2 regions of the Streptomyces sp. NPDC048636 genome follow, and region 2 is predicted to be linked to the other one. Evidence: riboswitches for the same ligand, from Rfam matches in the RefSeq annotation. Region 2 holds a riboswitch; the other holds the start of a gene.

Region 1 (3,397 bases), on a different contig from region 2:
GCCATCTCGTCCGACCTGCCTCAGCAGCCTAACCGCTGGGCGGCGCAAGGCCATCGGACACGTCCCCATCTCCACACCACATCCCCACCCGGGCGCGCTGCGCGGCGTCCGGACGGCGCGCGGAGTGCGTCCTTCGAGGCGGCGTGCGCGGAGTGCCTCATTCGAAGGAGATGCCCCGCAGCGCGCTGGTCGCCTCCCGGTCCAGCAGCACCGCGGAGGCACAGCCCTGCGGCGGCCGTCCCGCCTCGACCCCGGCGACCAGCCGCCGCACCGCGCGGCGGTGGCGTCCGAAGGCGTACCCCGAGACCCCGCGGCCCCGGGCGGCCTGCCCCTCCAGCGCCACCCCGGGGTCCACGTCCAGCAGGACCATATGGAGCCGCCGGCCCCGGCGCCGGGTGTCCCAGGCCAGCCAGCGGCGGACCCAGGGCAGCGCGCCGCAGTCGTGCACCACCACACTGGCGTCGGCGCGCAGCGCGCGGCGCAGCCCGGCGTAGTGGGCGCAGCGGACCAGCGGCCGGTAGAGCGCGTAGGGCAGCCAGCCGGGCAGCCGCCGCTCCCACGCCTCGCGCATGTCCTGGGAGTCGATCCGGACCACCGTGCCGCCCTCTTCGTCCAGCGGGGCGACCGTCCGGCTGATCAGTGTGGTCTTGCCGCTGCCCGGCAGCCCGGAGGCGACCAGTACGTCGTGGGCCGGATAGCGCAGTTCGGGCACGGCCGCGCGGCTCTCGTCGGCGGTGCGCAGATCGTGCACCGGCACCCTGCGCCCCGGCCGGACCGGTCCCCCGGAGGGCGCGCGTCCGCGCCGCACCGGCAGGGGCCCACGTGACGTCGCAAACGTTCCCTGCCCATGCACCGTGATCGTCCTCCAAGGTCGGTCACTGCGGCTCGTACCCGAAGAGTGTCAAGAAAAGGTAATGCCCATCAAGGCGGTCACCTCGCGGACCGGGGGTTCCCTTCTCGCGAGTACGTGCGATGATGGCCGCGCAACTCCATACCGGCCGCTTGAATCCGCGCGGGAGAGTCCTTGGTCACACCGGCAGTCGCCGGCCGGCCGGGGCGCCGAAGGAGCAAGTCCTCCCTTGAATCTCTCAGGCCCCACATACCGCGCGGGCGAGGCAGATCTGAAAAGCGAGCCGCTGTGTGTGGCTCCACCCAAGGTGCAAGCCGGACCCCGTGCGGGCGTCGCGGCGAACCTCTCAGGTTCCGATGACAGATGGGGAGGACGTTCTGCGTCCTTGATGCCCCAGCCTCGATCCTGATCTTGGAGCCTGAATCATGACCGACGCCCCGACCGCGCCACGACGCACCGCGCTGGACGCGCTGCACCGTGCGCTCGGCGCCACCATGACCGACTTCGCCGGCTGGGACATGCCGCTGCGCTACGGAAGCGAGCGCGACGAGCACCACGCCGTGCGCACCCGCGCCGGGCTCTTCGACCTCTCCCATATGGGTGAGATCACTCTCACCGGTCCGCAGGCCGGGCAGGCCCTGGACCACGCCCTGGTCGGATACCTGTCGGCGCTCGCCGTGGGCCGCGCCCGCTACACCATGATCTGCGACGCCGAGGGCGGCATCCTCGACGACCTGATCGTCTACCGCCTCGGCGACGAAGAGTTCATGGTGGTGGCCAACGCCTCGAACGCCCAGGTGGTGCTGGACGCCCTCACCGAGCGGGCCACCGGCTTCGACGTGGCCGTACGGGACGACCGCGAGGCGTACGCGCTGATCGCGGTCCAGGGTCCGGAGTCGCCCGGGATCCTCAAGAGCCTCACCGACGCCGACCTGGACAACCTCAAGTACTACGCCGGGCTGCCGGGCACCGTCGCGGGCGTCTCCGCGCTGATCGCCCGCACCGGCTACACCGGCGAGGACGGCTTCGAGCTCTTCGTCGCACCGGCGGACGCCGAGCGGCTGTGGCAGGCGCTGACCGAGGCGGGCGCTCCGGTGGGCCTGACGCCCTGCGGTCTCTCCTGCCGGGACACCCTGCGGCTGGAGGCGGGGATGCCGCTGTACGGACATGAGCTGACCACCGCCACGACCCCCTTCGACGCCGGGCTCGGCCGGGTGGTGAAGTTCGAGAAGACCGGGGACTTCGTGGGGCGCGAGGCGCTCCGGGCGGCGGCGCGCCGGGCGGAGAGCCGCCCCCCGCGCGCCCTGGTGGGGCTGATCGCTTCAGGCCGCCGGGTGCCGCGCGCCGGATACCCCGTGGTGGGCCCGGACGGCGCGGTGATCGGCGAGGTCACCTCGGGTGCCCCCTCCCCCACTCTCGGCAAGCCCCTCGCCATCGCCTATGTGGACGCGGAGCACGCCGAGCCCGGTACCGAGGGCGTGGCCGTGGACATCCGCGGTACCCGTGAGCCGTACGAGGTTGTCGCCCTCCCCTTCTACCGGCGGGAGCGCTGACCGCTCCGGTCGGCCGTCACCGGGCGCCACCTCACCGGCACGGAGTGCCCTCCGGCGCGCCCACCCCGTCCCATCAGCCAAGACCCGTTCCTCATCACTCCCTCGCATCCAGGAGAATCGGACCATGAGCAACCCCCAGCAGCTGCGCTACAGCAAGGAGCACGAGTGGCTGTCGGCCACCGAGGACGGTGTGTCGACGATCGGCATCACCGAGTTCGCGGCCAACTCGCTCGGCGATGTCGTCTACGTCCAGCTTCCGGAGGTGGGCGCCACCGTCACCGCCGGTGAGAGCTGTGGCGAGCTGGAGTCCACGAAGTCGGTGAGCGACCTCTACGCCCCGGTCAGCGGAGAGGTCACCGAGATCAACGAGGACGTCGTGAACGACCCGGCGCTGGTGAACTCCGCCTCCTTCGAGGGCGGCTGGCTGTTCAAGGTGAGGGTGACGGACGAGCCGGACGACCTGCTCTCCGCCGATGACTACACCGCCTTCTGCGAAAACTGACCCTCCTCTCGATCGGGACCCTGATGTCGCTTCTCAACAGCTCCCTTCATGAGCTCGACCCGGACGTCGCCGCCGCCGTCGACGCCGAGCTCCACCGCCAGCAGTCCACCCTGGAGATGATCGCCTCGGAGAACTTCGCTCCGGTGGCCGTCATGGAGGCCCAGGGTTCGGTCCTGACCAACAAGTACGCCGAGGGCTACCCCGGCCGCCGCTACTACGGCGGCTGTGAGCACGTCGATGTGGTCGAGCAGATCGCCATCGACCGGGTGAAGGAGCTCTTCGGCGCCGAGGCGGCCAATGTGCAGCCGCACTCCGGCGCCCAGGCCAACGCGGCCGCCATGGTCGCGTTGCTCTCCCCCGGTGACACCATCCTGGGTCTGGACCTGGCGCACGGCGGCCACCTCACCCACGGCATGAAGATCAACTTCTCCGGCAAGCTCTACAACGTGGTGCCCTACCACGTGGACCCGCGGACCGGCCTGGTCGACATGG
Region 2 (3,397 bases):
GGAGGACACCTTCGATGTCGATCTGACCGATCGCACCCGGGTGCAGCTGGAGGTGGCCCGGCTCGCCGACCGCTGTGTGGGGCGGCTGCGGGCGGCGGGCCACTCGGGGCGCACGATCGTGCTCAAGGTGCGGCGGTACGACTTCTCGACGATGACCCGCTCGGAGACCCTGCGCGGGCCCACCGACGACCCCGCGGTGGTGCGGGAGGCGGCGGCCCGGCTGCTGGAGGGCGTGGACACCACGGCGGGGGTGCGGCTGCTGGGCGTGGGGGTGAGCGGTCTGGCGGACTTCACCCAGGAGGATCTGTTCGCACAGGCGGCACAGGCGGCACAGGCGGCACAGGCCGCGCGGGCGGCACACGGGGCGGCGGAGGACGCGGCGGCGGACCCGGCCGGCGGGGGATCCGAAACCGCCGGAGCGGGCGCGGAGGAGGCCGCCGAGCACTCCGGCCCACCGCGCCGCTGGCTGCCGGGGACGGATATCCGGCACGGCGAGTTCGGCGCGGGATGGGTGCAGGGGAGCGGGGTGGGCCGGGTGACGGTGCGCTTCGAGACGCCCTGGTCCGAGCCGGGCCGGGTGCGGACCTTCGCCGTGGACGACCCCGCGCTGGAGCCGGGCGAGCCGCTGCCGCTGGTCGCGCCCGTGGAGGAGGGGGAGGCGGGCTCAGGCCCGCAGGACGGCCCCGGCGCCGCCGCGGCCCCGGACCAGGGCTCCGACCAGGGTCAGCCGGTGACGTCCAGTCCGTAGTGGTGGTAGAGCTGGAGCTCCTGCTCGGGCGAGAGATGGCGGCCGACCCCGAAGTCCGGGGCGTCCTTGATCAGCGCCCGGTCGTAGGGCACCCGCAGGGTGTCGCCGACCACCTCGCTCGGCTCCAGCGGTACGAACACATCGCGGCTGAACAGCCCGGTGCGTACCGCCGCCCATTCGGGCTCGCCGGTCGCGTCGTCGAGATAGACCTCGTCCACGGTGCCGATCTTGGAGCCCTCGCGGTCGAATGCCTTGCGGCCGATCAGGGTCCGCGGGTCGATATCGGTCTGCACGCTCTCTCCCACAGGTGGCAATTGTCCAGTGATAACTACAAAAAGCCACATCGCCGCGCCCGGCCACTCGAGCGGTCGGCACCCCGACCGTGCCACAGATGCGCTGGTACGCTGGCTGTGGCTGTAGACACCGCGCGGGAGAGCTCTCCGTCGATCGCTGTCGGAGGCGCCGAAGGAGCAAATCCTCCCCGGAATCTCTCAGGCACACGTACCGTGCGGGTGAGGTCACTCTGGAAAGCAGGTTGGGCCACGGGCGGGCATCGCTCCGAAACCCCTCCTCACCGACGGTGAAAGCCGGTCAGGCGGTACGCGGGCCGGTGAAGCTCTCAGGTTGATGACAGAGGGGGAGGCCGTCCGGGCACCGTGCCGTGGTGCCCCTCGTCGGTCGTTACAGACCAGGAGGCCCCCGCAGATGACCGCCAACCGCATCTCGCTCTCCGACCTGGAGCGCGGTACTCCGTTCGAGCAGCGCCACATCGGTCCCGACAGTGGGGCGCAGGCCAAGATGCTCGCCCAGGTCGGCTTCGGCTCGCTCGACGAACTGACCGAGACCGCCGTCCCGGACGTCATCAAGACCACCGAGGCGCTGGACCTGCCCCCGGCCCGCAGCGAGGCGGAGGTCCTCGCCGAGCTGCGCGGCCTCGCCGATCGCAACCAGGTGCTGCCGTCCATGATCGGCCTGGGCTACTACGGCACCTTCACCCCGCCGGTGATCCTGCGCAATGTGATGGAGAACCCGGCCTGGTACACCGCCTACACGCCGTACCAGCCGGAGATCTCCCAGGGCCGGCTGGAGGCCCTGCTCAACTTCCAGACCGCCGTCTCCGATCTGACCGGACTGCCCACCGCCGGTTCCTCGCTGCTCGACGAGGCCACCGCCGCCGCCGAGGCGATGGCGCTCTCGCGCCGGGTCGGCAAGGTCAAGGAGGGCGTCTTCCTGATCGACGCCGACTGTCTGCCGCAGACCATCGCGGTCATCCGGACCCGGGCCGAGCCCACCGGGGTCGAGGTCGTCGTCGCCGATCTGGCCCAGGGCATTCCGGACGAGGTCGCCGAGCGCGGTGTCTTCGGTGTGCTGCTCCAGTACCCGGGCACCTCCGGCGAGGTGCGGGACCCCCGCCCGGTCATCGAGCGGGCGCATGAGCTCGGTGCGATCGTCACCGTCGCCACCGATCTGCTCGCCCTCACCCTGCTCACCTCACCCGGTGAGCTGGGCGCCGACATCGCGGTCGGCAACAGCCAGCGGTTCGGCGTGCCGATGGGCTTCGGCGGCCCGCACGCCGGATTCATGGCGGTCCGCGACACCTTCGCGCGCAGCCTGCCCGGCCGTCTCGTCGGCGTATCGGTCGACGCCGACGGCGACAAGGCGTACCGGCTGGCCCTCCAGACGCGTGAGCAGCACATCCGCCGGGAGAAGGCCACCAGCAACATCTGCACCGCCCAGGTCCTGCTGGCCGTCATGGCCGGGATGTACGCGGTCTACCACGGGCCGGACGGACTGGCCGCCATAGCCCGCCGCACCCACCGCTACGCCACCGTGCTCGCCGAGGGGCTGCGGGCGGGCGGCGTCGAGGTGGTGCACGGCGCCTACTTCGACACCCTCACCGCCCGGGTGCCCGGCCGCGCCGCCGACATCGTGGCCGCGGCCCGTGAGGCCGGGGTCAATCTGCGGCAGACCGACGCCGACCATGTCGGTATCGCCTGTGACGAGACCACCGGGCGCGCCCAGCTGGCCGCCGTCTGGTCCGCCTTCGGCGTCGACGGCGGCAGCGGCGAGGGCACCGCGATCCCCACGGTCGACGAGCTGGACGCGGTCGCGGGCGAGGCGCTGCCGCGGGAGCTGCTGCGCGGCGACGGCTATCTGACCCACCCGGTCTTCCACCAGTACCGCTCCGAGACGGCGATGCTGCGCTATCTGCGGCGGCTGTCCGACCGGGACTACGCCCTGGACCGGGGCATGATCCCGCTCGGCTCCTGCACCATGAAGCTCAACGCCACGACCGAGATGGAGCCGGTCACCTGGCCCGAGTTCGGTGCCCTGCACCCCTTCGCGCCGATCGAGCAGGCCCAGGGCTATCTGACGCTCATCCGCGAGCTGGAGGAGCGGCTCGCCGCGGTCACCGGCTACGACAAGGTCTCCCTCCAGCCCAACGCCGGCTCCCAGGGCGAGCTGTCCGGGCTGCTGGCCGTGCGCGCCTATCACCGGGCCAACGGCGACACCCAGCGCACCGTCTGCCTGATCCCGTCCTCCGCGCACGGCACCAACGCGGCCAGTGCCGTGATGGCGGGCATGAAGGTCGTCGTGGTGAAGACCGGCGACGACGGCGAGGTGGACACCGACGACCTGCGCGCCAAG

The links. A riboswitch is a leader RNA that binds a small molecule or an ion and turns the genes downstream of it on or off. The one in region 2 is predicted to bind glycine.
Region 1: another riboswitch for glycine. It lies ahead of gcvT (glycine cleavage system aminomethyltransferase GcvT); the one in region 2 lies ahead of gcvP (aminomethyl-transferring glycine dehydrogenase).

The regions. Positions count from the first base shown of each region.
Region 1 covers NZ_JBEZHR010000001.1:1,037,898-1,041,294, reverse strand. The annotation lists gene AB0C66_RS04770 (AAA family ATPase) at 158-808, opposite strand; glycine riboswitch at 1,004-1,115, shown strand; gene gcvT (glycine cleavage system aminomethyltransferase GcvT) at 1,276-2,403, shown strand; gene gcvH (glycine cleavage system protein GcvH) at 2,528-2,905, shown strand; gene glyA (serine hydroxymethyltransferase) at 2,929-3,397, shown strand, end outside.
Region 2 covers NZ_JBEZHR010000011.1:213,319-216,715, reverse strand. The annotation lists gene AB0C66_RS27060 (DNA polymerase IV) at 1-748, shown strand, start outside; gene AB0C66_RS27055 (PRC-barrel domain-containing protein) at 724-1,053, opposite strand; glycine riboswitch at 1,167-1,265, shown strand; gene gcvP (aminomethyl-transferring glycine dehydrogenase) at 1,454-3,397, shown strand, end outside.